Regions from separate parts of the Paraclostridium dentum genome, predicted to be linked through region 4. Evidence: riboswitches for the same ligand, from Rfam matches in the RefSeq annotation. Region 4 holds a riboswitch; each other region holds the start of a gene.

Region 1 (7,883 bases), 290 kb from region 4:
GTCAACAAACGTTTAAACGTCACTACGCTACATTCGTAAATACAAGTGTTTCATAATATAGCTGAGAAGAATATAGTTAAATAAAAATAGATTTTTAAAGAGTGTGAATTTAAAAAGGTATTAAAATGACAATATTAAAATAAATGGGAAAAGGAGATATATTATGAGCTTATTAAGTAATAAAAAGATCATAATCATAGGTGACCGTGACGGAATTCCGGGACCTGCGATAGAAGAGTGTGTAAACACTGTAGAAAATACTGAAATAGTTTTTGCTTCAACAGAATGTTTTGTCTGAACTGCTGCTGGGGCTATGGACTTAGAAAACCAAAACAGAGTTAAAGATGCTACTGAAAAATTCGGTGCTGAAAATGTTGTGGTTTTACTAGGTGCTGCTGAAGCCGAAGCTGCAGGTCTTGCAGCTGAAACAGTAACTGCTGGAGATCCAACTTTCGCTGGACCACTTGCTGGTGTTGAGTTAGGATTGGCTGTTTATCATGTTGTTGAACCAGAAATGAAAGAGTTATTTGATGAATCAGTTTACGAAGATCAAATAAGTATGATGGAAATGGTTCTTGAAGTTGATGAAATAGTTGAAGAAATGAACGATATAAGAGGTCAATTCTGCAAATATAATGCCTAATTAAATCAAAAGGGGTTGAGATAAAGATGGAAAAGATAAAAGTAGTTCACTACGTAAACCAATTCTTCGCAGGAATTGGAGGGGAAGAAAAAGCTGATACGAAACCACACATAGCTGAAAAATTACCTCCAATAAGTTTACAATTAAACAAGTTATTAGGGGATGAAATAGAAATAGTTGGAACTGTAGTTTGTGGAGATAGCTATTTCGGAGAAAACATGGAGTCTGCTAGCCAAGAAGTATTAGGAATGGTTAAGAGCTTCGAACCACAATTATTTATAGCTGGACCAGCGTTCAATGCAGGAAGATACGGGGTTGCTGCAGGAACAATAACTAAATTCGTAAAAGATGAATTAAATATACCAGCTTTAACAGGAATGTACATTGAAAATCCAGGAGCAGATATGTTCAAGAAAGATTTATATATAGTATCAACATCTGACTCTGCTGCTGGTATGAGAAAGGCTCTTCCAAAAATAGCTACATTAGCTAAGAAGTTAGCTAATGGAGAAGAAATAGGATCTCCAGCTGAAGAAGGTTATATAGAAAGAGGAGTAAGAGTTAACTACTTCGCTAAAGAAAGAGGTTCTAAGAGAGCTGTAGATATGTTATTAAAGAAAATAAAAGGTGAGGATTTCGTAACTGAATATCCAATGCCAAACTTTGATAGAGTTGATCCACAACCAGCTATAAAAGATTTATCTAAAGCTAAAATAGCTCTAGTTACTTCTGGTGGTATAGTTCCTAAAGGAAATCCAGATAGAATAGAATCTTCTTCTGCATCTAAATACGGTGAATATTCTATAGCAGGAGTTGACGATTTAACTGAAGAAACTTACGAAACTGCTCATGGTGGATTCGACCCAGTTTATTGTAACTTAGACTCAGATAGAGTTTTACCAGTAGATGTTTTAAGAGACTTAGAAAGAGAAGGAGCTATAGGTTCTTTACATGAGTTCTTCTATACAACTACAGGTAACGGAACTGCTGTTGCAAGTTCTAAGAAGTTTGCTGCTGAATACGCTCAAAAGTTAATAGCTGCAGGCGTTGACGCTGTAATACTAACATCTACTTGAGGTACTTGTACTCGTTGCGGTGCAACGATGGTAAAAGAGATAGAAAGAGCTGGTCTTCCAGTTGTTCATATCTGTACAGTAGTACCTATATCTTTAACTGTTGGAGCTAACAGAATAGTTCCAGCTATAGCTATACCTCATCCTCTTGGTAATCCTAAGTTAGATCCAGCTGAGGAAAAAGCTTTAAGAAGAAAATTAGTTGAAAAATGCTTAGTTGCATTAGCTACTGAAGTTGATGGTCAAACAGTATTTGAAAAAGATATAACTTTAAAGGATATAATGGCTAACGCTTAATATTGAATTAAATAAAGTTAAAACTAAATAGGTGGGTTATTTTCCCACCTATTTTTTATAAAGTCATCCAGTCTTTTATCATAATAGAATTCAAGTAAAAATAATAACATATATACATTGGGGGTAAATATTATGACATTTCCAGTTTTAAAAGGTGCTAGTTATATTTTAGTTCACACACCAGATATGATAGTTAAAAATGGTACTACTTGTGCTGTTGAGAGAGAAACACATCCAGAATCAGAATTTTTAAAAGAAGTTACTAATCATATAAGAAGTTATGAAGAAGTAGTAAATTATATACCAAACCAAGTTTACATAGGAAACAATAGACCAGAAGAATTAAGAGAAATAGCTCTTCCATGGTGCGAATACAAAATGGAAGGAAAAAGAGATGGTAAGCGTGGAGAAATAATGCCACAAGATGAATTTTTAGCAATGATGCAAATATGCGATGCTTTTGACTTAGTTAAATTAAAAGAAGATTTCGTTAACAATATAAGACCTAACTTTGAAAAGAACTACCCAGAGCTAGCTCCATTCTTTGGAAAGCTTAAAGGTGATAATATAGATGATGCAAATGAATTAATAGATTCACACCATGCTGAAGGATTATACCATAATGATCAATTAGTTGGATATGTTAAGAGAGCTCATGATGTTGACGTTAACTTAAACGCACATACAATGTTTGAAAACTTAGTTGTAAAAGCTTCAGGAGTGGTGGCTGCAGTACAATTAATAAGAAAAGAAAATGTTAATCCATTGGATATAGATTATGTAATAGAATGTTCAGAAGAAGCTTGTGGAGATATGAACCAAAGAGGTGGAGGAAACTTTGCTAAGGCTATAGCTGAAATGGCTGGACTTCAAAATGCTTCAGGATCAGATACAAGAGGTTTCTGTGCTGGACCTACTCATGCTTTAATAAATGCAGCTGCACTTGTTAAATCAGGAATATATAAAAATGTTATGGTAGTTGCAGGTGGAGCTAGTGCTAAACTTGGAATGAATGCTAAAGACCACGTTAAAAAAGGTCTTCCAGTATTAGAAGACGTTGTTGGAGGATTTGCTGTTTTAGTTTCTGAAAACGATGGAGTAAACCCAATAATAAGAACTGATTTAACAGGAAAACATAGTGTTGGAACTGGATCTTCTCCACAAGCTGTTATGACTGCATTAATAACTAGTGGACTTGATAGAGCTAACTTAAAAATAACTGATGTTGATGTTTACTCAGTTGAAATGCAAAATCCAGATATAACTAAGCCTGCTGGAGCTGGGGATGTTCCAGAAGCTAACTATAAAATGATAGGTGCTCTTGCTGTTAAGCGTGGAGACTTAGAAAAGAAAGAATTAAAGAATTTTGTAAGCGAAAAAGGTATACCAGGTTGGGCTCCAACTCAAGGACATATACCTTCAGGAGTTCCATATATAGGATTTGGTATAGATGATTTAACTTCTGGAGATAAAAACAGAGCTATGGTAGTTGGTAAGGGAAGTTTATTCTTAGGAAGAATGACTAACTTATTCGATGGAGTTTCTTTCATAGTTGAGAGAAATCAAGGTGTAGAGGAAGAAGCAGCTGCAGTATCTAAAGAAGAAATCAAGAAAATTATAGCTGAATCTATGAAAAAATTAGCTCAAGATATGTTAATAGAAGAGTAGGAATAGAAGACGTATAGAATTTTATAAAAATTCATTTTGAGGGGAGATCTGGTTATGCCTAAAAAGATTATAGCCGAAACTTTTTTAGATATAGCAAATGCTATTGAAAGCGGCGAATTTGGTAAAAAAGTTAGAATTGGTTTGACTACATTAGGTAGTGAGCATGGAACTGAAAATTTAGTTAAAGGTGCTCACCTAGCTAAGTCAAATTTATTTGATATAGTTTTAATAGGACCTAAAGTTGAAACTGAACTTGAGGTTGTTGAAGTTAATGAAGAAAGCGAAATGCATTCTAAAATGGAAGAATTATTAGATTCAGGTTACATAGATGCTTGTGTAACTATGCATTACAACTTCCCTATAGGAGTTTCTACAGTTGGTAGAGTTATAACTCCAGGTAGAGGAAAAGAAATGATACTTGCTACTACTACAGGAACAAGTGCTACAAACAGAATAGAAGCTATGGTTAGAAATGCTGTTTACGGTATATCTACAGCTAAGTCTATAGGAATCAAAAACCCTACTGTTGGTATATTAAATGTTGACGGTGCTAGACAAGTAGAAAAAGCTTTAAAAGATTTACAAGCAAATGGATATGATATATCTTTTGCTGAATCAGTTAGAGCAGATGGTGGTTGCGTAATGAGAGGAAATGACTTATTATGTGGTGCTCCAGATGTTATGGTTACTGATACTTTAAGTGGAAATATATTTATGAAAGTATTCTCTTCATTTACTACTGGTGGAGATTATGAAGCTCAAGGATTTGGATATGGTCCTGGTGTAGGTGAAGACTATGATAGAAAGATATTAATATTATCTAGAGCATCTGGTTCTCCAGTTGTTGCAAATGCATTAAGATACGCTTATGACGTTGTTAAAGGTGATGTTACTAAGGTATCAAAAGATGAATTTAAAAATGTTAAAAATGCTAAATATGACGATATTATAGCTGCTTTAACTAAGAAAGAAGTTAAGAAAGATAATGATGAGGAAGTAGCTATGCCGGCCAAAGAAGTTGTTACTCATCAAATATCTGGTGTAGATATAATGGATTTAGAAGATGCGGTTAAAGTTTTATGGAAAAATGGAATTTATGCAGAAAGTGGTATGGGATGTACGGGTCCTATAGTTCTTGTTGCTGACGGAAAAGGAGAAGCGTGTGTTAAGATGCTTCTAGATGCAGGTTATACTGCTAAATAATTAAAAAACGAATCCTTGCCATGGAAGTAGTTTGAAGACTGAGTTAGTGGGAGGAATGGGATTGAAATTATGTTTTGCTCCATACAAGCTGAGAATATGCTTGTAAATGTCGCTGCAACATAAAGTTCAATCCCATTCAAACCTACAACTCAGTCTTTTTTTGTGGAAATGATATGTAAATGTCGCTGCAATATACACACAAATCCTACACTTAACTGACAACTCAGTCTTTTTTGGGATGTTTTTTCAAAATTACAATAAATTAAAATGAGTATCGACTTATCAATTTGTGTCAAAAAAATAGTGAAAATGTCGCAATAATGTATAATTTAATTTATTGAATTAATAATATTTAAAATATAAATTAAAAAAGTTGAAAAACAATGTAAACAGTAAATTAATTAAATAAAATGTAAAAAAATGGAAAACGATTAAGGGTGTTTTAAGGGATATTTTTCAGTATAATAAAAAAGAAGAATAAATTAAAAAGAAATTTAATAGGTTTAAATATAGAGGCTATGAAATATGTTTTGTATATGGGCACTTGAAACATATGGAGCTAATAGTGCAACCGGCTATTTAAAGATATAAGTAAAAAATTACTTTTATCATTTAAATAGCCTTTTTTATGCTAAAAATGTTGTATTTACTAAGAATTTGTGGAGAATCTATAAAAATTAGTTATATAAATATTATATGTTTTGAGCATAAAAAAGCTTTTTGAGCAACGGACGAAGTCGTTTGAGTAACGGGACACGAGTTTACCGAGTGGACGTTGACGACATGAAATTTGAGCGACATGAGCAAAGCGAATTTTTATGCTAAAAATGTTGTATTTACTAAGAGTTTGTGGAGAATCTACACAATAAAGCAAAGTGAATTTTTAGTTATTATGAAAAATTAAGGAGAGTTAAATGAGTAGAAAAAGAATTAAAGTTGGAGCAATAGCTATACTTTTATTAATATGTGTCGTCACCGTTCAAAAGATATCATATGCAAGTTTGACATCCAAAGATAAAGTAACCAATACATTAAATTTGGGGGATATAAATATAGAAGTAAGTGAAAAGTTTACACCACCTAAGGATTGGGATGGAGATGAATATAGCAAAGCAGTAAAAATAAAAAATAATAGTACATCACCGGCACTTATAAGAGTATCGATAATCCCTAGATGGGTAGATGAAAAAGGAAATGCATGGCCAGGAGATACTAATTTAGTAACTTTAAACTATGAAACTAATAATATAATAGCAAATCAAAATACGATAAAAAATAATAAATGGATCTATGGCAACGACAATTATTATTACTATAACACTATGGTTGCAAAGAACAAAGAAACAGAGCAAATATTAAAATCAGTAAGTGCGAACATTCCGGAAGAATTAAAAGAAAGATATAAAAATAAGACTTTGATAGTAGATGTAAAAGCAGAGGCTGTGCAAGCTACAAAGGATGCATATAAAAAAACTTGGAACAATATTGAAAATCAAGGAATACATAAAATGCTAGAAAATTTATGTACTAGGTAAAAAAATTTCAGGGAGAATATACTATGGAAAACAAAAAAATGTTTAAAAAAATAGGAAATATACTTTTTTATGTAGTTCTAATATCTTTATTATCCATATCATTTATTATGGTAAAGTCTGTAAAAGAGGGAAAACAGCCAACTATAATGGGACATAAGTTTTTTACAGTAATGACAGGAAGTATGCAACCTTCAATAATGGTTGGGGATTTAGTAATAGCTAAAGAATTACCACCTGAACAAATAAATGTAGGGGATGTAATAACATTTAAAAGTGAAAATTCAGGAAATATAACAACACATAGAGTAAAAGAAGTTATAAAAGATGGAGCAGGAATAAAATACATAACACAAGGTGATGCAAATAATGTGCAAGATCAAAATCCAGTAGAATCAAAAGCAGTTGTAGGTAAGGTTGTTAAATGCATACCGAAAGTTGGAACTATTATGTCATGGATGAAGTCACACCTATCGCTAATTATAGTAGGAATATTTGCAATAACAGCATTAAGTGCTATAGGTAGCAATCTTAGAAAAAAACTAAAATCTATAGATGAAGAAGAAAGACAAAGTAAAGAAAAAGAAAAAGCGGATGCATAAAATAACTGTAACAGTAATAGCTGATTACATAGATTGAGTAAATATTTAATTTTGGAGGGGTTAATATGCATAAAAAGAAAATTCAAGCTTTAGCAGTAGCAGGGGTACTTACAGTAGGGGTAGCAGGGGGAACACTTGCATGGTTTACATCTCAAGATAAAGCAACTAATACTTTTAACACAGCATCAAATAAAGATAATAATGGGAGTGGAATAAAAATAATTGAGGAATTTGAAAAACCTACAAACATGCTTCCAGGGGATAATGTAAATAAAGATGTACAAGTAAGCAATACTACAACATACGACCAATTTGTAAGAGTTAAACTTACACCTAAATTTGTAGAAGTAACAAAAGATGGTAGTGGAAATGAAGTTAGAAAAGAAATAAAAGAAGTAAATGGACAAAAATTAGAAACTAATAAAATAATATTAAACTTTACTAAAAATTTAAATGAAAGCAAAACTAATGGAACTTGGTTTGCTGGAAAAGATGGATACTATTACTACATGGGAAAAATAGGACCGGAAGGATGGACTAATACATTACTTGATTCTGTAACATTAGATAAGGAATCAGGAAATGAGTACAGAGGATTAGGTTTTGACATAGATATTGATGCTACTTCTATACAAGCTTCAAATGATGCATATAAAGATTGGGCTAAAGACAGTGGATTACTTGAAAAATTAGATGAATTACAAAAACAAGGGGCTGTAGCTGCAACGGATTCTAAAGAGCCAAATAAAAATAACTAAGATTAAAATTAAAAAATCTAATAAAGGAGTGAGAATGTGAAAAGCTGTCTAAGAAAAATTTTAGTAGTCACTTCACTTCTTTCAATAATAACAACTATAAAGGTGGA
Region 2 (7,883 bases), 870 kb from region 4:
ACCCATCCTTAGCCATTCCTTCTGCTCCCCATTGACTCATACCTACACCATGACCATATCCTTTTACAACAATATCCACATAATCTTTATTAAATTTCAAATCAAAGTTAGCAGAATTTAAATTAAATAAACTCCTTATGTCACGGCCTGATATCTCTTTATTTCCAATCTTTATCTTCTCAACCGACCCACCTTTACTTCTTTCTTCTATACTAACTTGTTTTGATAATTTATCATTAGAAATCGACATATTAGGATAACCTTTTCTCAACGTATTTATAAAGTCAGAATTATTTATCTTAACATTAGATGCATATTTAGGAGCATTTTTATCATAAGGACTATCTACAGATCTCAAATATGGATATTTAGTACTAAATACCTCTTCACTATTTTCTGTATTTCCTGATGATGTAGAAAAATATAATGGTAAAATTGGCTCATCTTCATATACTATAATTTGACCCTTAGTATCTTTCACAACTTGTTCTATTTTTGTATAAAATTTATCCATCCAAGCTTGGCCATTTTTACTTAGTAATTCTGATTTACTTTTATATTCCTGACAATGCTTATAATCTGTACATACAGCTGCATTTTTATGCTTACCAGTTTTTTCACTATATACTGTAAATGTTCTAGCAGCTACTGCTTGCGCCTTTAAAGCCTCTTTATCAAACTCTGCAGACATTTCCCCTGCAAGAACTCCACATAAATAAGCTTCTATGTCTATAGTCTCCACTATTCCTTTTTTATGATTATAAACCTTTATTTTAGGTGATTCCTTATTTATAGTTTCGTAATTTTTAACACTTTTCTTTTTATTAATTTTTAGCTTAGTTTCAATTTTCAACTTATTTTGGATATGTGGTACTATATCTGACTTTGAATCCGAACTATATGCAAATATAGATACGCAAATAGGTATCGCCGCAGTTACCAAAACAGTACTAGCTAAAACTAACAATGGGTTTTTCATAAAATTTTCCTCCTTGGATAAATACTTCTAATCCATAAATTTTATGAAAAACCCGTGTTAATTATGACTAATTATTAGTCTTCAATTATTTCTATATTTCCACCTAATGCTTGTATCTTCTTATCTATGTCTACATATCCTCTTTGTATATGATATATATCTCCTATTTCAGTTACTCCTTCAGCTATAAGTCCACATAAAATTAACGCAGCTCCAGCTCTTAAATCTGTTGCTTTTACTGTTGATCCATGTAATTGATCTACACCTGAAACAATAGCACTTCTACCTTCTATTTTTATATTAGCGCCCATTCTATTGAACTCTGCAACGTGCATAAATCTATTTTCAAATACAGTTTCTATAACTACTCCCGTTCCATTTGCTACAGTAGCCATAGCCATAAATTGAGCTTGAACATCTGTTGGGAACCCTGGGTGTGGTAATGTCTTGATATCTATTGGCTTTAATACCTCAGGTCCTTTGACTCTCACAGAATTATCCATATCTATTATTTCACATCCAGCCTCTTTTAATTTAGCTACAACAGGCTTTAAATGTTCCATAATTACATTGTCTATAGTTATATCTCCTTTTGTCATAGCTGCTGCAACCATATATGTAGCTGCTTCTATTCTATCTGGTATAACTGTATGTTCAGCACCTTTAAGTGACTTAACTCCTTTTATTCTTATTGTGTTAGTTCCTGCCCCTTTTACGTCAGCTCCCATTTCATTTAAGAAGTTTGCTAAATCAACTATTTCTGGTTCTTCTGCAGCATTTTCTACTATAGTAGTACCTTCTGCTAAAGCAGCAGCCATCATTATATTTTCTGTAGCTCCTACTGATGGGAAGTCTAAGTATAACTTACTTCCTACTAATTTCTCCGTATTAGCCTCCACAAATCCATGATCTATTATTACATTAGCTCCTAATGCCTTAAATCCTTTTAGATGTAAATCTATAGGTCTAGTTCCTATTGCACATCCTCCTGGCATAGATATCTTTGTATGGTTAAATCTAGCAAGTAGTGGTCCCATTACTAAGAATGATGCTCTCATCTTTCTTACAAGCTCATATGGAGCTTCACAAGTCTTTATATTACTTGCATCTACTGTTAATGTACAATCCTTATATTCAACCTCAGCACCTAAATGTCTTAATAAGTCAGATATTACATGTACATCTTTTAAGTTAGGAACCCCTTTTAACACTGATTTTCCATCCGCTAATAAAGTTGCTGCTATTATTGGTAATACTGCATTTTTTGCCCCATCTATTTTAACACTTCCTACAAGTGGATTACTCTTCTTAACTAAAATTTTTGCCATTTCACTTTTCTCCTCACACTAATAATCTAATTTTATTATAGGTGTAGCTACGTAAATCATAGTTTTTTCTTCGTTTTCGCTATACCTAATTCCTATATTTAAATTTACCTTATTTCCCAAATATTCAAGGTAATCAGTTTTAATCAATTTACTAAAAGCTGTTACCGACATAAAGTTTTCTTCTTCAACCCTATCTATTTCTTTAGCATTCATATTATATAATATTTTTTTCAAAATATCATCATATTTGTGTAGTTGTAACTTTTTTTTATACTCTCCAGCCATACATGTATAAATATCGACTTTTTTGCAATACAAATTTAGAGTATTTTCTACAACTGTATAAATATCCACTATATCTTTATATACTTTATTTTCTAATATGTCAACTATAATATATGACTCATTTTTACCTTTATTAGCGACAATGATAGATATATTTCTATCTTTTTCATCTATCTGTGCATATACCTGAGTTTGAGTATCCTTTTTACTTTCAATCCATTTTAAATTAGATTCCTCAAGCCCTAAGTTAGAAATTATTTCCATGCAAATATTTTTCATCTCTTCTTTTTCTAAAGATTTATCTAAATATGCATTAGCTTTCATATTATAAAATTTAAAATTACTATCTATACTTTCAAAAGTATTTACTAGTTGATTATATCCATTATTCTTTATTTCAGCTTCTGATTCTCCATAGAACAAAACTATCCCTAATAAAAATATAAATATCAAACTTATACTCACTAATATTTTTTTCATAGTATTACCTCCCCATATTTCCAGTTTTATACTATAAAGTATTAACAAAAATTGGTTGGTTATACTATTCATGATTCCAAAAATATTTTAATATATTATTATAATTTTTTCTATACATATTAAATTATATATAATTTTACACAATAAAAAAGCTATACTTATATTTTAAGTGTAGCCGGTTGCATCAATAACTCCATATATCCAAGATGCCCACATATAGGATATAGTTCTTCGCTTCTCAATTCATTATGAAATATATTTAATTGCGCATTAGAGACTAAATTTGGCGCTTTTAAGCTTTCGTATGAGTTTCATTTAGATTTACCCTATCTTATACTCTCAAAAGCTTCAAATCACTATTTTTAAGATTTAGTTAATTAGTCAGTATCTTAAATTAGTATTGTATATAAAATTATACATAAAGTTTAAAAAGGTGATTCTCAATACAAAATTGAGATATCACCTTTGATTGTTATTATTCAACAGTAACTGATTTAGCTAAGTTTCTTGGCTTATCTACATCGCAACCTCTTTCAACTGCAACATAGTAAGATAATAATTGAAGTGGTAAAACTGTTAATATGCTTGATAATACATCCTCAACATTAGGTATATAGATCACTTCATCAGCAGATTTTTCAACTTCTTTATTTTTCTCTTGAGCTACAGCAATTACATATGCTCCTCTTGCTCTAACTTCTTCCATGTTAGAAACCATTTTTTCAAATAACTCTCCTTGAGAAGCTATAGCAACTACAGGAGTTCCTTTTTCTATTAATGCTATAGTTCCATGCTTTAACTCACCTGCAGCAAATGCTTCTGCATGTATATATGATATTTCTTTTATTTTTAAAGCACCTTCCATAGCTATATTATAATCTAATCCTCTACCTAAGTAGAATGCACTGTGTTTTTCTTTTAAAGTCTTAGCAATTTCTTTTATATGATCTTCTTGTTTTAAAGCTTCTTCAACCTTTGAAGGCATTTCTTTTAGTTTTTCTATCATTTCATTATAGTACTCTCTAGTTATAGTACCTTTCTTTATAGCAAAGTCTAAAGCTATCATATAGAATGATACTAATTGAGTTGTATATGCCTTAGTTGATGCAACTGATATTTCAGGTCCTGCCCAAGTATAGAATACATCGTCTGATTCCCTTGCAATTGAAGATCCAACAACGTTAGTTACTGATAATATTCTAGCTCCTCTTTCTTTAGCATATCTTAAAGAAGCTAAAGTGTCTGCAGTTTCTCCTGATTGACTTACTAATATTAATAGTGTCTTATCATCTATAAATGGATCTCTATATCTAAATTCTGATGCTATATCTGTTATAACTGGTATCTTAGCAAATTTTTCTATAGCGAATTTTCCTATAAGTCCAGCATGATAAGCAGTTCCACACGCTACTATATAAACTCTATTTATATTGTCTAAATCTTCTTTAGTCATCTTTATATCATCTAAATGGATTTCTCCGTTTTCATTTAATCTTCTTACTAATGTTTCTTTTACTCCATTAGGTTGTTCATATATTTCTTTTAACATGAAATGTTCGTATCCACCTTTAGATGCAGCTTCAACATCCCAAGTAATTTCATTAACTTCTTTATTTACTACTTCTCTATTTTCATTTAATATAGTAACTTTATCTCCTACTATATGAACAAATTCACCATTTTCTAAGAAATATACATTTCTTGTATATTTTAATATTGCAGGTATATCTGACGCTATAAAGTTTTCTCCATCTCCAAGTCCCACAACTAAAGGACTATCTTTTCTAACTGATACTAATTCTTGATTATTATCTTTACATATAACACCTAGTGCATATGCTCCTCTTAATCTTTGAGTAGCTTTATATACTGCATCTAATAAATTACCTTCATAATATTTATCAACTAAATGTGCTACTACTTCTGTATCTGTTTGAGATAAGAATTTTACACCTTCAGCTTGTAATTCTTCTTTTAATTCCATATAGTTTTCTATAATTCCATTGTGAACTACAGCTATTGTTCTATCCATATTAAAGTGAGGATGTGAATTAACATCTGATGGCTCTCCATGAGTTGCCCATCTTGTATGTCCTATTCCTAAACCTCCATTTATAGGGTTCTTTTCTAGATCCTCTGCTAAAACAGCTAATCTTCCTTTAAATTTTCTTATTTCTAACTCATTTCCTGTATTTATAGCAACACCTGCAGAATCATACCCTCTGTATTCAAGCTTTGATAGTCCTTCTACTAAAACTTCTGTCGCCATTCTATTTCCTAAATATCCAACTATACCACACATAATTTGTGTCCTCCTAAAAATATTATTATTTTATATATTTTTAAGATTCAGGTCAGTTTACATAAACTTTTTTTTGTACATATAATCACTTATACGGTTTGTAAAAGTCTTCCGATGGTAAACACACCGCAGAGTATCCGCCGACAATTCGATAAACTCTGTCCTCGTCAACTTAGATTTTACTAAGTTCTGGCGCTTGCAAAGTAAATACTAAGACTTAATCTTAGTATTTACTTCTGAAATTATGATAATTTCTCTTGTATTAAATTAGCTAAATTTGTAGCTAATTCTTTTAGTTGACCTTCATCTTTACCCTCTAACATAACTCTTACTAATGGCTCTGTTCCTGATGGTCTTATTAAGACTCTTCCACATCCGTCCATTAGTTTTTCTATTCTTTCTATTTCAGCTTTAATTTCTGGTATTTCCATATATCTATTTTTATTTTCATTTTTTATTCTAGCATTAACTAATACTTGTGGATATTGATTCATTACTGCTGCAAGTTCTGATAAAGTTTTACCTTCTTCTTTAACTATTTGAGCCAAAACTAAAGAACTTAAAGTTCCATCTCCAGTCGTATTATAATCTAAGAAAATCATATGACCTGATTGCTCTCCACCTAAATTATATCCACTGTTTTTCATTTCCTCTAAAACATATCTGTCTCCTACAGCTGTTGTTGCTAGATTTATGTTGTTTTCTTTTGCAGCTATAACTAATCCTATATTACTCATAACTGTAACAACTAAAGTATCTTTAGCTAACTTGTTGTGCTTCTTTAAATATATTGCACTTAATATCATTATATGGTCACCATCTACAATTTGACCCTTTTCATTTACAGCTATTAGTCTATCTGCATCCCCATCATATGCAAGTCCTAAATCAGCTTTATTTTTTAATATAGCTTCTTGAAGACCCTCTGGGTGTGTTGATCCACATTTATCATTTATGTTATTTCCATCTGGTGTATTATTTATAGCTACTACATCTGCACCTAATTCTTCAAATACCATTGGGGCAACTTTATATGCAGCTCCATTCGCACAATCTAACACAACTTTTAATCCATTAAAATCTATATTTACTATAGTCTTTAAGTAATCAACATAATCTCTTACAGCATCATGTTCGTGTATCTTTTTACCAACTTTATCTCCAGTTGGATGTACTTCTACTTTTTCTATATCATCTATATATGACTCTATTTCAAGCTCAATAGAATCATCAAGTTTATATCCATGTTCATTAAAGAATTTTATTCCATTATATTCTACTGGGTTGTGAGATGCTGATATAACTACTCCACAATCTGCATTGTAATGCTTCGTTAAGTATGCAACTCCTGGAGTTGGTATTACACCAACAGTTATAATATCACATCCAACTGACATAAGTCCAGCTATAAGGGCTGATTCTAGCATATCTCCAGATACTCTTGTATCTTTACCAACTACAACCTTAACCTTATCTTTACCTTTAGTTAAAACATACCCTCCTGCTCTACCTAGTTTATATGCTAGCTCGCAGTTAAGCTCTGTATTAGCTATTCCTCTTACTCCGTCAGTTCCAAAATATTTTCTCATTTTAAAAAAACTCCTTCCAGCAATAAGACTCTAATATATCACAGTTTTATACTATGTTCAATACAGGTCTTTAGTTCATAATTGTTATTTTAATATGTTTCACAAAAAAAGACAATAGTATTTACACTATTGTCTCTTTTGTGTCATTAATTAAACAAACATGACATTTTGCGACTATGCAAGCGCTTCTTGAGATTTAACTGCTTCAGCACCTTTTAGTAAAGCTGCTTTGTTTAATGGAACAAATTTTTCTTTACTTGGACCGAAAACTTTTTTAAATGCTTCTAATACAGAATCTACTTCCACACATTTATTTAACTCTAAGTATGCTCCTAACATTATCATGTTAGCAACTCTTGGATTTCCAAGTTCTAAAGCTAATTCATTAGCTTGTATGTAGTAAGTTTTTACATCTGTTCTTTCAACTTTTTTCTCTATTAATGAACTGTTCACTAGTATTTTACCCCCAGGAACAACATCTTTTTCAAATTTATCAAGTGAAGGTAAGTTCATAACTATAGCACAAGTTGCATCATCAGTTATAACTGGTGATCCTACTGGAGTATCAGAAATTGTTACTGAACAGTTAGCAGTTCCTCCACGCATTTCTGGTCCATATGATGGTAACCATGAAACTTCCTTTTTCTCAAGCATTCCTGCATAAGTAAGTAATTGTCCCATAGACATAACACCTTGACCACCAAATCCTGCACATATTACTCTTTCTGTAGCCATATTACTTCGCCTCCTCAACTTTAACATCTTTAATATTTCCTATTGGATAGTATGGCATCATATTATCTCTTAGCCATTGTAATGAATCTTGAGGAGTTAATCCCCAGTTTGTAGGACAAGTTGATAATACTTCTACTATACCAAATCCTAATCCAGCTAATTGAACTTCAAAAGCTTTCTTTATA
Region 3 (7,883 bases), 200 kb from region 4:
TCAGCCAATTCTTCATTTTTCTGCTCGATAAATTTGATAATATTTTTCTCTGTTTTTCTATCAACATTTGTTAATATATCTACCAAGCTATTAACACCACCAGCACTTTCCATCTCTAACTTTCCTAAGCTATTTAATTTTTCTTCTATAGCTTTGTCTATAGATTTTATTACAGCTGGTGATATGTTTGATGTAGTTCCTATCTTAAGTGCAATTTCAAGCTTAAGTTCATCAGGTAATTCAGATAATACTACTGCTGCTTTATCAGGTTGAATATGAGCTAATATTATGGCTATAGCCTGAGGACTTTCACCTTGTATGCATGCTAGTATTTGTTCAGGCTCAGCCTTTCTAGCTGATATAAATAACTTTGTATATGCATCATATTTTATACCTTCTAATAATTTAGTAGCTCTTTGACTTCCTAATGCTCCATTAAGTAAAGATTTCGCACAGTCAATTCCACCTTCTATTACAAACTCTTTTCCCTTGTTTAACTCTATAAATTCTTGTAAAACCTCTCTTCTTTCTCTCGGCTTTACAGTATTTATATTAGCTATTTCAACCCCTATTTTTTGGATTTTTCTATCTGAAAGATTTTTTATTACACTTGAAGCAATCTCAGGACCTAATGTCATTAAAAGTATAGCCGCCTTTCTAGATCCTGTTACTCTTCTAAACTTAGGGATATCGCCTAAGTCATATGCATTACCTTTTATACCTTCTGTCTGCAAATAATCTCACCCTTTACTCATTTAACCAACTATTTACTAGGTCTGTAACTTGATCCGGATTATCAGCTGCAAATTGTTTAACTTCATCTTCTAAGCTAATATTTTCCTCATCCTCTTCTTCGTTACTATTTAATCTATTTTGTTCTAACTCTTCTAGTTTTTTGTTGATTAGTTCTATTTCATCTTCTTCATCTACATAATCTAGCTCACTAGATGCTTTCTTTTTCTTTATAATCATATAAATTATTGTACCTATTATTAAAAGTAAAATAATTACACTCAGTACACCTGCTATAATTAACACCCTTCCTAATGATTTGTCCTTACTTATAGCACTCTTTATAACTCCAAATGTAGAAGTATCTTCGTCTTCTGAGCCAAATCCCATAGAAACTACTTTAACACTATCTCCTCTTTTAGGTTGCATACCAACTGCATTTGCTACCATTCCTTCAACATTTCTCAGTTCTGCACTAGTAAGTGTTCCATTTATAGCAACTGAAGCAGTTATCCTGTTTATGCCACCTTTAGCTTTTATTACTTTTGTCTCCGTTTTACCAGTTTGATATTCTACTTCTTGCTGAGTATCTTCATCTGTTCCTTTTCCACTTTCATTAATATTACTCATATTATTATCTACAGCTCCGCCTGAGTTTTGTCTTTCACTCGACTTACTGTTTGACTTTGATTCTTTTGTAATTACTTTATTTGGATCTATTATAAGTTCAGTTTTTTCACTTGAATCGAAATCTAAGTCTGTATTAACACTAGCTCTTATATTTCCTTCTCCAAATATAGGTTCTAATAAACCTAATATTGATCTTTCTAAGTCTTTACTTAAGTCTTTTTCAGCTTTGATAGATTCATCAACTTCACTTAAGCTATTTGTATGTACATTCCCTTTATCATCAATTAATCCATCTGATAATAATTTCATATTTTGATCTATTACTTCAACATTTTGTTTTGGTACGTTTTGTGTACTCGCTGAAACAAGCGACATTATAGATATTACTTGGTCTTGTTTTAAAGTTTGTCCAGGGCTTAACTCTACGTAAACAGCAGCTTTACCAGGTACTGTTTCATTCGCAAATACAGATTCTTCTCCTTGGGTTATATGAACTCTAGCACTTTGTACTTGAGGAAAAACTTTTATAGTTTTTTCAATTTCCCCTTGAATCATCCTTTGTTTTTTAATTTGGAATTCTTCATCTGTCATACCAAATGATGATCCCCCATCCATTAACTCAAATCCCTTAGATCCATTAGAAATATTACTTGATAATTCCATCCTAAGTTTATCTACGTCTCCCTTGGGTACTAAAATACTATCACCTTTTATTTTAGTTTCCACCTTTTTCGACTCTAGCTCTTTAGTTACCACCGTAGCATCATTAGAATCTAATCCTGAAAAAAGCACTGCATATTTATTTGATTTTGCATAATTAATTCCAAATATTCCTGCTACAACCAAAGTCACAATTGCAGTTGCAATTATTATTTTCTTTTTTTTAGGAAGCTCAATAAATTGATCTTTTTTTACGATCACAAAATCTTTTGTTTTTTGCGGAAATTCCTTTATATTCATTTAAAATTCTCCTTGCTATGAAGTTATAATTGGACTCTATTTAGCTCTTGATAAGCTTCATATATCTTGTTTCTAACCTCAATCATCAACTGCATTGACAATTGCGCTTCTTGAGCTGACAACATCACATCATGCATAGAGACATTTTCTCCTTTTATAAGGTCTTGAATTTTTTGATTTGATTGTACCTGCTTATCATTAACTTTATCTAATGCTTCTTTTATTACATCTCCAAAGTTATTTTCTTTTTCAACTTTTCCTGTGTTACTAGCTCCTGTAAGTAAGTTGTTATTTGTTGCTATATTGTTTATTGCATTTATAGTACTTATTCCACTCATAAACTACTCCTTTTACCTACCTATTTCTAAAGCTTTCGAAATCATACTTTTTTGTGCATTTAATGTATCTATATTTGATTCATAAGATCTAGATGCTGTCATTAAATCAGTCATCTCAACTAAAATATCTACATTTGGATACTCCACATAACCTTGAGCATCTGCATCTGGGTTATTTGGTTCGTATAATTTTCTTAGTGGAGACTTATCCTCCTCTATAGCTACTGATTTCACGCCTAGCATCCCTAATTTTTTATCATAATTTTCTTCAAATACAGGCACTTTTCGTTTATAAGCTCCGCCCTCAGGTGTCCTAGTTGTTTTCATATTAGCTATGTTTGATGAAACAACATCCATTCTTAATCGCTCTGCCGAAAGTGCACTTGCACTTATTCTCATTCCTGAAAAAATGCTCATTTACTTACCTCCCTGTTATTACACTTCTACTCATCCCTAGTTTTATATTCGTCAAAGTTATAAGTGCGTTATATTCAAGAGTTGTAGCCGCCTGGTTAACTTTTTCATTTTCTAAATCAATGTTATTACCATCTTCTCTGACTTTTGATGATGTATCTGTTTTTATCTCAGGCTTAGTATTTTTATCCATAGACTCTTTTAGTGTATTTTCAAACTCTACATATTTTCTCTTGTAATTTGGAGTATTAATATTTGCAATGTTATTAGCAATAACTCTACTTCTTAATTCTGTTGCATCTAATCCTGATTTTAGTAAATTGTAAACTTCCATTTTCCCCTCCAATGCTTAAAATGTTTTTTAGAATTAAAAAAAACTACTCTGAAAGAGTAGTTCATCACTTTTATAGAATATTATTACTAATTTTTTATTTGAAAAATTAAAACAAAACTAGAAAAGAAAATTAATAATAATCATAACTTCATTGTGAATTTTTACACAGATAGTCTTTATAAAAAAAGTGTATGTAAATTTTATGTATTTTAAAAATATACACACTTCACCAATATGCATTAACATGATTTTATAGATTTTCTTAAAATTTTTAGTATCTCTTTGCTTAATTTTACAATTTTAATATTAGCAATGATAACAAAAAGTTTTATTAACTCTTCGGTAACTGGCGAGCATAGCTTTTCAAAGCCTTAGCCCCTATAGTTTTGCGTAGCTAGATTTCCCTAGTTTTGCCCTTAAATATCATTTTTCGACTTACACTTACATTTTATACCAAAATATCACTTATTTCAAGCTTTTACTTTTATTTTGGATAATTCTAAATTTTAATTTTTTATTAACAGAATAATTCATTATTCTACATTAATTTGCAAAAGCTTCTCATTTAGTTTAATAATCGGCATTTTATTTGTAAACTGTATAGTTTTTTTAAAATTTCTAACTATTATATGTATTTATTTAATTCTTTTGTAATTTTTATAGCTCCTAGTTCACTCATATGATCAAAATCTATAAAATCAACTTCATCAAAAATATCTATTTTTGAAAAATCGACAAACTTAATATCATATAATTTATCTATTTCATTTATTATTGAATAAAATTCACGCTCATAGTTTGGACTCAATGAATTTTTATAATATGAAGTGTTTGGAAATACTACTATTATAGGTTCTACTTTGTTGTCTTTTAAAAACGTTAAAAATGATTTAAATATATCCTTATACTCTTTATATGTTTCTTTATATGTTTCAAGCTTGTTATGTTGATTTGCTCTTTCAGTTCCCAACCTTATTTTGTCATTCTCACTAATATCAGTCAATTTCACACCTCTAAGAGCACTATTCATCTCTCTTGTAAAGTTAGTATTGAAATATCCTTTATTATCTCTATATATTAAATCTTTAAAATAAAGATCTAACATATCTAAGTCAAATATATAATTAATACTATTGTTATCTATAACTTTTGAAATATTTAATAGTTCTACTTCTTCTACATTAGTTGCATTATGCTTATCTCTTAAAATTGGATAATATGTATTTTTAACTAAGTTTACTGAATACTCACTTCTTGATTTAGATAAATCATGATTTACTAAGTAATATCCAGCTCCAATAATACATTTTTTTATGTTGCTATTATTTTCTATTGATAACTTTGCTAATTTATAAGAATAATATAGATCTTGACTTGATAAAGCCAATTTTATTGATTTTATATCTAACAAGTCTTCAATAATACCTGTTAGTGGATAAGAATTTCCAACTACTATAGCTTCCACTTGGCTCTCTTTAGATTTTTCCAGTGATTTAGTTAAATAATTATAGTCATAATTACTATAATAAATTTTTTCACTTATGTTGAACATATAGTTCATAACTTTATCGTAGTATATTATTTCATTAAAATTCAATTCATCTTTCAACTTTAAGTTCGCAGTTTCATCACTATATAATAGTATATTTATTTTAAATTTATCATATGTATTTTTTAAATATTCTTCAATATTAGTTACATAAGTTATGTTAAGTTTAGCAATTTTATCTAGTAGTTTATATTTGTCTGTACCATAAAAAATTAATTCAATTTCAACTTTCTCTTCTAAAAAACTCATAAAACATTTTAAAGCCTTATATATAATTTCTGATGTGCAACTTAAATTAATTTCTCCATTATTAAAATTTTCAATTACACAAACTATACAGTCTGCTAAATAAATAAATTCATTAACTTCATTATAGTGTACTTCATTATACTGTATAAAATCAGCTAAAATATTTATTGTATCTATCAATTCTGAACTATTTAGATCAGGTTGATTTAAAATTTTTTCTAATGATTCTAATATACCTTTGTTTCTAATATGTATTTCTAAATTATAATCTTTATTTAATTTACTATAAATATTCATATCTATATCCTTTGCATATTATAAATTCCAATTTAAAACAGTTTTAAATGTAGATGCTAAATCTCTCTCAAAAGATTTAGTTAAATCTTGTATCGAGTTTATATTTATAATCTGTGAAACTAGCTTCTGCAAATGATTTTGACAACTTGTATTTTTTTCTAAAAAATATATAGCATCTTCAAAATCGCTTTTTGTACTTCTACTATTTCCAATTAAAATTAATCCTTTTTCTAGTATTAATCTAGTATTTATTTCAACCTGATTTTCAGATACGCCTAACAATATCACACAACCTTCAGGGTTTATTAAATCAATCATCTGATTTATAGCAAAGTTACTTCCTACACCTCCAACAGCCTCAAATCCATGATCAATTTTAAGATTTTCAGGAATTTCGTCTATTCTATAAACTTCATCTACAAAAGAAAAAAAACTAAGTTTCTCTTGATTTTTTCCAAATACAATAACATTAGAATCTGGATATCTATTTTTTAAAACCAAGGAAATTATAAACCCTAGATTCCCATCTCCCCAAATCCCTAAAGTTTCTTTTTTTGTACTAGATTTTTTTTCAAATCTATTTATTGCGTGAAAAGCTACACTAATTAATTCTATAAAAGAAGCTATATCAGTATCAATATTGTCATACTTTAAAACTCTATCTCTATCCATAAGTATATAATCTTGTGTAAATCCATCAAATCCACTAGATCTAAATTTACTTGATTTTAAGTAATTCTCACTTATAAATTCGTCTTTTTCAATGGGTGTAGTTGGAATCATTACAACCTTATCTCCAGGTTTAAATTCTCCTTTATTATCATAAATTACTCTTCCAACACCTTCATGTATAAGGGCCATAGGTAATTTTTTGCTTAGCACAGATCTTTCTCTTTTTCCTGTATAATATCTTTGGTCAGCTGCACAAATTGATAATTTTTCAGGTCTTATTATTATTTTTTCTCCACTTAAATCAACTTCTTCAAAATCCACTACAAATTGTCCTGGTGATATAAGTTTATATAGTCTATTTATCATGATATACTATCACCTACCATTATATTTGCAACTTTCAAATCATACTGTGTTGTTATTTTTATATTTGCAACATCTCCTATTACTAATTTCACTTTTTCATTTTTTACTACAAATATTTTTGCAGCATCAGTTAAAAACTTTTTTTCTTCTTTATTTAAACAGTTATATAGTTTTTTAAGTTTTTTTATATTGAAAGTCTGCGGAGTCTGTCCTTGATACATATTTGCCCTTATTGGTATATTACTGATTGTATCACCGTTTACAGATTCAACTATTGTATCTGTTGCTGGAATAACAGTATCTGTAGCTCCATACGCAATAGCCATTTCAATGTTTTCTTCTATTATTCTATGTGTTAAAAATGGTCTAACTGCATCATGCGTTATAATTATATCATCATCTTTAATTCCAAAATTAGATTCAATATAGCTTATCCCACTCATTATAGATTCATTTCTGTCATTTCCACCTGGACAAATAATTATATTGTCCAGGTATGCTTTTAATATATGTTTACTAATTATATCTTCAGTGTGTGCAATCCATTCTTTTGGTGTTACAACTATTACCTTATCTATTTTATAGTTTAATAAAAATCTTTCAATCGTATGTATAACAATAGGCTTATTTCCTATGTTTAGAAACTGTTTAGGCATATCTGTTTTACCCATTCTACTTCCTTTTCCACCAGCTAAAATTTCTGCATAAATCATTTTGTATTCTCCCTAAAAATTGTATTATCGATAAAATCCCAAACTCTTAAAGTTGCATTATCATCTTTATATTTATAGAATAAATCTCTTAATTCAAGTCTTTTTTCACCGTAATAATTTTCTTCTTCTAGACTTTTTAATAATTCAATCTCTAATTTTTCCTGATCTTTAACCTTAGGCCCTGCTGTCCAAAATTCATATGGTTCTAAAAGTATTCCTTTTTCTTTTCTATATTGATCTATATCTGTATTTATAAATATAGATGGTTTGTTCATAAATAAAAAATCTCCATATATACTTGAGTAATCCGTTATTAATATATCTGCACAATTTAATATTTCATATAAATCTAGCCTATGCTTATCTAAATCATTATTTGATATAAATATTAAATTTTTTAATTCTCTACCTTGATTTTTATTGCCAACAGTTCGTTCTTCTGCATGATGTACTTTTGCTATACAGATCATATTATTTTCTTCTAAAAACTTGTCAAATCTATCATAATCAAAGTTTTTTATTTTTATAACGTCTGTAAGGTTTTTATCCCCACTTGCCAGCCCAGTGTTTTCATGAACATGAAAAGTAGGCATATTGAATATTATTTTTTTATTAGAAAAGTTTTTTCC
Region 4 (7,883 bases):
AAAAAGGATTATACGTAAGTGTATATAAAAAATTAAATAAATTGTCAGATACACTAAAAAGTAATGAAATTGAAAGAAATAAATTAGATAAATTAAAACAAGAGTGGATAGCAAATATTTCTCACGATATAAAAACACCTTTATCTTCAATAAAAGGATATGCAGAAATTTTAAGTGATGAAGATTATGATATAAATAGAGAAGAAGCTAAAGATTATGGGGTTATAATTAATGAAAAGTCAGAGTATATAAAAGAATTAGTTGATGATTTAAACTTAACGATGAAATTAAAAAGCAGTGATAGAGTTTTAAGTAAAAAAGATGAAAATATAGTTAGAATTATAAAAGATTCTGTGATTCAGATTTTAAATGATCCTAAGTACTCAAATAGAGATGTAGAGTTTACTTCAAACAAAGACTCAATAACTAAATCAGTAGACAGTATGCTTTTTAAGAGGGTAATAAACAATCTCGTTTATAATGCATTAATTCATAACAATGATAAGGTGAAAATTAAAGTTGAAGTTGAATATATAAGTGAATCTGAAACGATTATAAATATTGAAGATAATGGAAAAGGTATTGAAAAAAAGGATTTAGAAAGAATATTTGATAGGTACTATAGAGGCACAAGTACTGGAGAGGTACACAAAGGGTCTGGTCTTGGAATGGCAATAGCTAAAGACATTATAGTTGCCCATGGGTTTGATATAGATTTGAATAGTGAAGTTGGTAAAGGAACTAAAATTAAAATAATTGTTAAGTAGAAAAAGTCGATCTATATTTAGATCGACTTTTTAATACAATTAGCATCCACATTTGCATCTACAACAACATCTACAGCAACCACATCTAGGACAAATTTTAAAAAATAAAAAACATCTTCCACAGCACTTACATCTACAACATAAAAAGTTTCTATTTTGCATATATACACACCTCCTTATATTAATATATATATAAGTGTAAAATATGGTGCAAAAAAATGAATAAAAATAAAAAAAGCAAAATAGTGTCAAAAAATGAAACTTGTCATATAGTAATGTATGGATATTTTATCCATACATTACTATATAGGAGCTGAAAGCATGAGCTGCAAATATAAAAAAGGATGTTCTTGCAAAAAGACTTGTCAATGCAATAATCAATGGAATCAATGCAAACCATGTAATTGTTGTAACAAATGTAATAAATGCAAGTGTAATTGTTCAAATGGATGGCAATGGGTTAAATTCCCAACTTGTAGAGATAGAAACAAAAATGATGTGTATGAAATTTTAGGAAAATTTGTATATGATTTATTATCAGATATGGATTTACCATGCGGTCACCCAGGAATAAGAGAAATAATAAGAATATTAGAAGATGGCGGACATTTTCCATGTGGGCATCCAGGTTTAGAAGAGTTAATATTAATGGCTATACTAGAAGATAATAAGGAACTATGTAAAACAGCTAAAAAAATATGTTGTAAAAAATAGTTTTTAAAAGTAAGGCCCCTTGTATTTGTACAAGGGGCCTTTTTTTGTTTGTTATCTGTTTTCGTGAATTAGCAAAAGGTATGAAGCTCCAGCTAGTTTAGGACACATAGAATTATTAAAGTTTATTTTACAGACTAATTTATTTCCTTTATAAACAAATCCATTATTATCAACATTTCCAATAGGATCTAAGTTGGAGCTGTTTGAGTATACAAATCCATCACCATCTATACTTCCTACAATGTTGTTGAAATTATCATAAATAATGTTATTATAAGCTTTTCCAATAGGGCAATTATGGTACAAATGATTATGAACTACATTATTTGAGTCTAACCTAGCTATAGGCATACTATTATAAGGAAACTTTATCATTTCAAACATAAATAGAATTCTCCTTTTAAAATTTAATATATTTAATTTTATTAAATTAAGATTATAGTTATGAGTCAATTCTGAAAATTTAAACAAAATCGTAAGTATAGTACCATGTAATACTGCTTAAGTCAGCATTAAAAAGTTCATACTCTTTACTTAAAAAAGGTAAATAGACTTTTTTTGCTGAGTATACGCCTAAGTTACCTGCGATATCTATGTTTTTGAAAATTTTACTTGCAAAAACTATTCCTCTAGCATCCCTTAATTCTATATAAAAGTTAAATAAGTCAGCTATAGCAAAATTTTTTAGATTTAAGATATACCCATCTAAATATAAAGTATCACTTGATTCTTTTAAGCTATTAATTATTAGATTTACAGTATTACTTTGGGTATCAAATTTTGTACAGTAATATAATTCTTTAGATGTAAATTCATTTCTAGAATAAAGGCTATTGTAAATACTGTTATATAAATTAAAACTAGCTAAACTAAAATATAGATTATTTCTATCAAATTGATTTTTATTTTTTAGAAATTTATGGATTTGTTTATTCTCTATAGACATTGCATTTTTTAAATTTGATTTTAGGTCTAAATTAACATAGTATTCATCTGATGAGTTAGGCTTATTTCTTGAAATTATTTGTAGTTCACTATTTAAAAAGCTAATATTTTTTAAATAATTATTTATGGTATTTTTGGGTAAGTTAGAGTTGTTTAGCATAAATGTCAAATATTTAAAAAAATCCTTTTGACTACACAAATATATTCACCTCCTAAATCAAAGCGATTATATAATATATGTTAAAAAAGTAATATTAGTTCTGATGTGTGATATAATAAATAGCTATAAAAATTTAATTTAGTAAAATAAGGTGGTAAAATGGACAATAATTTTAGAAAATTTAATTTGAATAAATATATAACTAAAGCGCTTTTTAACATGGGATACTTAGAACCGTCAAAAGTTCAGGAAGAAGTGGTTCCAAAACTTTTAAATAAAGAAAATATTGTAGTTAAATCAAGAACCGGAAGTGGTAAAACAGCTAGTTTTGGAATTCCTATATGTGAGAATATAAATATTGAAAATAACAACATACAAGCATTAATAGTAGTCCCAACAAGAGAATTGGCTCTTCAAGTAAAAGATGAAATTTCAAATATAGGAAGGTTAAAGAAAATCAGATGTAGCGCTATATTTGGGAAACAGCCAATAAAAGAGCAAATTTTTGAGTTGAAGCAGAGAGTACATATAGTGGTAGCAACTCCTGGAAGAATAATTGATCATATAAATAGAGGGACAATAAGTTTAAAACAGTTAGAATATTTTATTATAGATGAGGCTGATAAAATGTTAAATAAAGGTTTTGTAGATGATATGAGATTTATATTTAACAATATTCCTACAAAGGCTACTACTGGATTATTTTCAGCTACGATAGGTAAAGAAATAAGCCATATATGCGAAATGTATATGGGAAAATATAATCAAATTATTATTGATGAAAATTGCATTTTCAAAAATAAAATAGAAGAAAATTTGGTGTACTCTAATGATGAAAATCGATATGAAACTTTAAGAAATATTATATATACTTTAAAACCTGAAACCACAATCATATTCTTGAACACCAAAGATAGAGTATCTGAATTATATAGAAAGATGAAAAAAGATAAGTTTTTAGTAGAACAATTACATGGTGATATGTCTCAAGATAAAAGAATATTCACAATTAAAGATTTAAAAAATGGAAAATATAATGTATTAGTAAGTACAGATGTAGCTAGCAGAGGTATTCACATAGACGATATATCTTTAGTAATAAATTATGATGTTCCTAGGGATAAGGAGAATTATGTGCATCGAATAGGTAGGACTGGAAGGCATGATCGATATGGGAAAGCAGTGACTATAGTAAGTGATAAAGATAAAAAATATATAGATGAAATAAAAGAATATATAGGGTATGATATCGATGTTTTAGAAGATACAACAAGTGATAAAATAAAAAGTGGCAAATATGAGTTTGAACAAAAATCAGCGGCAATTTTCAAAAACAGAAGGAAAGTACATAATAAAGAAAAAATTCACAGTGAAGTAACAAGAATATATTTAAATGCGGGTAAAAAGAAAAAAATAAGAATTATAGATATAGTAGGGACATTTAGCAATATAAAAGGAATAACCAATGAAGATATAGGAGTAATTGAAGTTCATGATCTGTATTCATATGTTGACTTATTAAATTATAAAGGTGAGAAATTCTTGAAAGACTATAACCAAATAAATATAAAGAAAAAATTAGTAAAAGTAAGAAGAGATAATAAGATATAATATTGCAAAAAATGTCAAAATATGCTAAAATTACGTAGGTTAATTAAAAAAATAGAAACGAAGAAGTATATTCTGTATGTGGGCACCTGGGATATACGGAGTTAGTGGTGCAACCGGCTATATTTATTGAATATAAATATAGCCTTTTTTATTTGGGTTATAAAAATTGAAAAAATAGAAACGAAGAAGTATGTTCTGTATGTGGGCACCTGGGATATACGGAGTTAGTGGTGCAACCGGCTATATTTATTGAATATAAATATAGCCTTTTTTATTTGGGTTATAAAAATTGAAAAAATAGAAACGAAGAAGTATATTCTGTATGTGGGCACCTGGGATATACGGAGTTAGTGGTGCAACCGGCTATATTTATTGAATATAAATATAGCCTTTTTTATTTGGGTTATAAAAATTGAAAAAATAGAGACAAAGAAGTATACCCTGTATGTGGGCACCTGGGGTATATGGAGTCAGTGGTGCAACCGGCTATATTTATAAATTAATTATAAGTATAGTTTTTTTTTATAAAAAATTAAGATGAGGTGATTTTGTGAGAACGAAAAAAAAGTATAGAATGCTTAGTATGATTGTAATATTGAACTTAATACTAAACATTATATCTCCAGGGATGACAGTATTTGCTGAAAACAATAATGTTAAGCTGACATTAACGAGTAGCAAGACAAAATTGGAATCAGGGGAACAAGTTGAATTTAATCTAAATTATGAGGCGTTAAATGGACCAGGGAGTATAAAAGCTGGAGATACAATAACATTTAAATTGCCTGATGTGTTTGAAAATATTCAGCCTAAATATCCGCCAGAACATTTTAAAAATGTAACTGTAGATGGCACAACTGTTACAGCTGTGTTTAGTGAAGGTGCAAATGATGCAATAGGTGGATACATGAGTGTAAAGGCTACAGCTAAAGATGTTGAAACCAATACAACACAAAGAGTTGAAGTTAATTTAAATGGGACAGTTCAATATATTGATGTGGAAATAGTTCCCCCAGATGAAAAAGTACCAGTAGATCCACCAACTGTAACTGATAGACAAGTTTATAAAACTGTTGACAATCCAGATGGATATGATGGTTATGAAAATGGAACATTAATAAACAATATAAACAATCCTGTCATAGGAAAAAAAGTTAAATACAGTGTATATGTAAATGAAAAATATGCAAATATGTATAATGCTTATATAAAAGACACTCTTCCTGAAGGAATGGAGTTAGTAAAAGATTCTGTAAAAGTTTATGAAATACAATATGGACAACCAGAGAAAGATGTTACAGGGGATTTTCAAAGCAAAATAAATACTCAAAATAATTCAGTTAATGTAAATTTTGGAACTACTTACAACAAATATAGAGTAAGTTATAGCGTTATAATAAGACAAAATATGCAACGCTATGATAATATTGTTAATTTAATTAAACATGATGAAACGTTATCATCAAAAGCAATAGTAAAACCTAAAGACGATGGTAAAATGTTAACTAAATATAGTAGAACAAATGAGACAGCAAAAGATGAAAATGGAAATACAATAAATATAGTAAATCTTAATGACAATAAGGTTAAGTATACACTTGATATAAACCCTAATAATCAAAGTGTAACAAATGCAATTATTGAAGATAACATTCCAGATGGAATGAAATTAGTAGATGGAAGTATTATGGTAGGTACATATGATATCTCTGATAACTTTGAATGGGTAACAGATAAAATGAAAGATAAGATAAAATTTGAAAATAATAAGCTAACTGTTAATATAGGGAATACAGATAAGCATTATTTAATTTATTATGACTTAGAAGTTACACAGAGACAAAAGGCTTACACAAATAAAGCAAAATTAAGTTATGACAACACATCTAAAGATGTTCAAAATGTTGTAAGATACGAAATGAATGCAGGGGCTATAAATGCAAGAAAAAAAGTAGACAAGACATTACTTAAAAAAGGGGACAATCAAATAGTAAACTATACAATAGATTTTGATTGTTATGGATATTTTGATAAAGGATATTTAAACTTAACAGATAAGCTAGATCCAGCAGTTGAAATTTTAGGAGTTGATACTCCAGAACACTTTAATGTAAATATAGACAAAGAAAGCAATACTATAAAAATTACAAATGATAAAAAAGAAATAGAGTATGGAGAACCACTTCAAGTAAAAATAAAAACGGACTTTTCTAAAGTTGAAGATGGAAAAACTGTAACTAATGTTGCAAAGATAAACAACTCTACAACTAATAAAGTTGAAACAAAAAAAGGGTATAGATTTACTGCAAAAAAAATTGATAGTGTAACAAAATCTCCACTTTCAGGGGCAACTTTTGATTTAATGGATAGTAATAAAAAAGTCATAACTACATTACAGAGTGATTCAAATGGAAGCTTATCACATTCAATAGATAATCCAGGAGTATATTATTTAAAAGAGACAAAAGCTCCTAAAGGATACAACTTAGATAGTAAAGAGATAAAGTTTAGTGTAAATGAAAATCAAATAGGAACTACTGTAGATTTAGGAAATATAGTAAATACACAATCTGATCATAATGCAACTATTAAAAAAGTTGATTCAGATAATGAAAAAAAAGTATTAGAAGGTGCTATATTTGAAATTCAAAATTTAAGTGGAAGCAAGATAACAAGTGTAACAACAGGTAAAGACGGGATAGCTAATTTAAAGCTTTCACCAGGTAAATATAAAGCTATTGAAAAAAAGGCACCACAAGGATACATTTTAAATATTGATCCTATACAATTTGAAATAAAATTAGATTCCGATTCAGATATCAACTTAGTTGTTAAAAATGATGAAATAAAAGGAAAGATAGAAATAACAAAAACAGATTCAAAAGATAGTAAAAAAGTATTAGCAAATACAGAATTTACTATATTCGATAGTAATAAAAAAGAAATAGCGAAAGCTATGACAAACAAAGAAGGAAAAGTAGAATTCGATAACTTAGGATATGGAAACTACTATTACCAAGAAACAAAAGCACCAGAAGGATACACAATAGATAACAAGATGTATCCATTTGAAATAAAAGACAACAATCAAGTAATAAGCAAGGTAGCAAAAGATGATGCAATAAAAGGAAAGCTAGAAATAACAAAAACAGACTCAAAGGATGCTAAGAAGTTCTTACCAGGAACAGAATTCACAGTATTTGATAAGAATGGAAAAGAAGTATCAAAAGCAGTAACAGATAAAGATGGTAAGATTATATTTGACAACTTAGTATATGGAGAATATACATACCAAGAAACAAAAGCACCAGAAGGGTATGCAATAGATAATACTAAACATGCTTTTAAGATAGAAACAGATAAGCAAGTAGTAAGTAAGACAGTTACAAATGGTAAGATCAAAGGAAAGATAGAGATAACAAAAACAGATTCAAAGGATAGTAAAAAAGTATTAGCGAACACAGAGTTTACGATATTCGATAGTAATAAAAAAGAAATAGCGAAAGCTATGACAAACAAAGAAGGAAAAGTAGAGTTCGATAACTTAGGATATGGAAACTATTATTACCAAGAAACAAAAGCACCAGAGGGGTACACAATAGATAACAAGATGTATCCATTTGAAATAAAAGATAACAATCAAGTAATAAGTAGGACAGTATCAGACGATAAGATCAAAGGAAAAA

What was found. A riboswitch is a leader RNA that binds a small molecule or an ion and turns the genes downstream of it on or off. The one in region 4 is predicted to bind cyclic di-GMP.
Region 1: it holds a riboswitch for cyclic di-GMP, as region 4 does, so the genes downstream of both, ACN6I1_RS10855 (BsaA family SipW-dependent biofilm matrix protein) here and ACN6I1_RS09410 (SpaA isopeptide-forming pilin-related protein) in region 4, are expected to answer to the same signal.
Region 2: it holds a riboswitch for cyclic di-GMP, as region 4 does, so the genes downstream of both, ACN6I1_RS13665 (YwmB family TATA-box binding protein) here and ACN6I1_RS09410 (SpaA isopeptide-forming pilin-related protein) in region 4, are expected to answer to the same signal.
Region 3: it holds a riboswitch for cyclic di-GMP, as region 4 does, so the genes downstream of both, flgB (flagellar basal body rod protein FlgB) here and ACN6I1_RS09410 (SpaA isopeptide-forming pilin-related protein) in region 4, are expected to answer to the same signal.

Annotation. Positions count from the first base shown of each region.
Region 1 covers NZ_CP183813.1:2,354,267-2,362,149, reverse strand. Annotated here, with positions in the region: gene grdA (glycine/sarcosine/betaine reductase complex selenoprotein A) at 164-643, shown strand; gene grdB (glycine reductase complex selenoprotein B) at 670-2,013, shown strand; gene grdC (glycine/sarcosine/betaine reductase complex component C subunit beta) at 2,146-3,681, shown strand; gene grdD (glycine/sarcosine/betaine reductase complex component C subunit alpha) at 3,736-4,884, shown strand; cyclic di-GMP riboswitch class II at 5,387-5,470, shown strand; gene ACN6I1_RS10855 (BsaA family SipW-dependent biofilm matrix protein) at 5,799-6,419, shown strand; gene ACN6I1_RS10850 (signal peptidase I) at 6,443-7,018, shown strand; gene ACN6I1_RS10845 (BsaA family SipW-dependent biofilm matrix protein) at 7,084-7,776, shown strand; gene ACN6I1_RS10840 (LPXTG cell wall anchor domain-containing protein) at 7,813-7,883, shown strand, end outside.
Region 2 covers NZ_CP183813.1:2,937,461-2,945,343, forward strand. Annotated here, with positions in the region: gene spoIID (stage II sporulation protein D) at 1-979, opposite strand, end outside; gene murA (UDP-N-acetylglucosamine 1-carboxyvinyltransferase) at 1,054-2,307, opposite strand; gene ACN6I1_RS13665 (YwmB family TATA-box binding protein) at 2,326-3,072, opposite strand; cyclic di-GMP riboswitch class II at 3,237-3,320, opposite strand; gene glmS (glutamine--fructose-6-phosphate transaminase (isomerizing)) at 3,548-5,374, opposite strand; gene glmM (phosphoglucosamine mutase) at 5,617-6,963, opposite strand; gene ACN6I1_RS13680 (2-oxoacid:acceptor oxidoreductase family protein) at 7,138-7,698, opposite strand; gene ACN6I1_RS13685 (thiamine pyrophosphate-dependent enzyme) at 7,700-7,883, opposite strand, start outside.
Region 3 covers NZ_CP183813.1:2,263,122-2,271,004, forward strand. Annotated here, with positions in the region: gene fliG (flagellar motor switch protein FliG) at 1-734, opposite strand, end outside; gene fliF (flagellar basal-body MS-ring/collar protein FliF) at 748-2,322, opposite strand; gene fliE (flagellar hook-basal body complex protein FliE) at 2,346-2,660, opposite strand; gene flgC (flagellar basal body rod protein FlgC) at 2,673-3,077, opposite strand; gene flgB (flagellar basal body rod protein FlgB) at 3,082-3,408, opposite strand; cyclic di-GMP riboswitch class I at 3,747-3,833, opposite strand; gene ACN6I1_RS10430 (hypothetical protein) at 4,034-5,503, opposite strand; gene ACN6I1_RS10435 (alcohol dehydrogenase catalytic domain-containing protein) at 5,522-6,541, opposite strand; gene ACN6I1_RS10440 (2-C-methyl-D-erythritol 4-phosphate cytidylyltransferase) at 6,538-7,254, opposite strand; gene ACN6I1_RS10445 (CDP-glycerol glycerophosphotransferase family protein) at 7,251-7,883, opposite strand, start outside.
Region 4 covers NZ_CP183813.1:2,063,283-2,071,165, reverse strand. Annotated here, with positions in the region: gene ACN6I1_RS09440 (ATP-binding protein) at 1-767, shown strand, start outside; gene ACN6I1_RS09435 (hypothetical protein) at 785-937, opposite strand; gene ACN6I1_RS09430 (hypothetical protein) at 1,089-1,481, shown strand; gene ACN6I1_RS09425 (hypothetical protein) at 1,533-1,865, opposite strand; gene ACN6I1_RS09420 (hypothetical protein) at 1,945-2,625, opposite strand; gene ACN6I1_RS09415 (DEAD/DEAH box helicase) at 2,746-4,197, shown strand; cyclic di-GMP riboswitch class II at 4,242-4,325, shown strand; cyclic di-GMP riboswitch class II at 4,365-4,448, shown strand; cyclic di-GMP riboswitch class II at 4,488-4,571, shown strand; cyclic di-GMP riboswitch class II at 4,611-4,694, shown strand; gene ACN6I1_RS09410 (SpaA isopeptide-forming pilin-related protein) at 4,748-7,883, shown strand, end outside.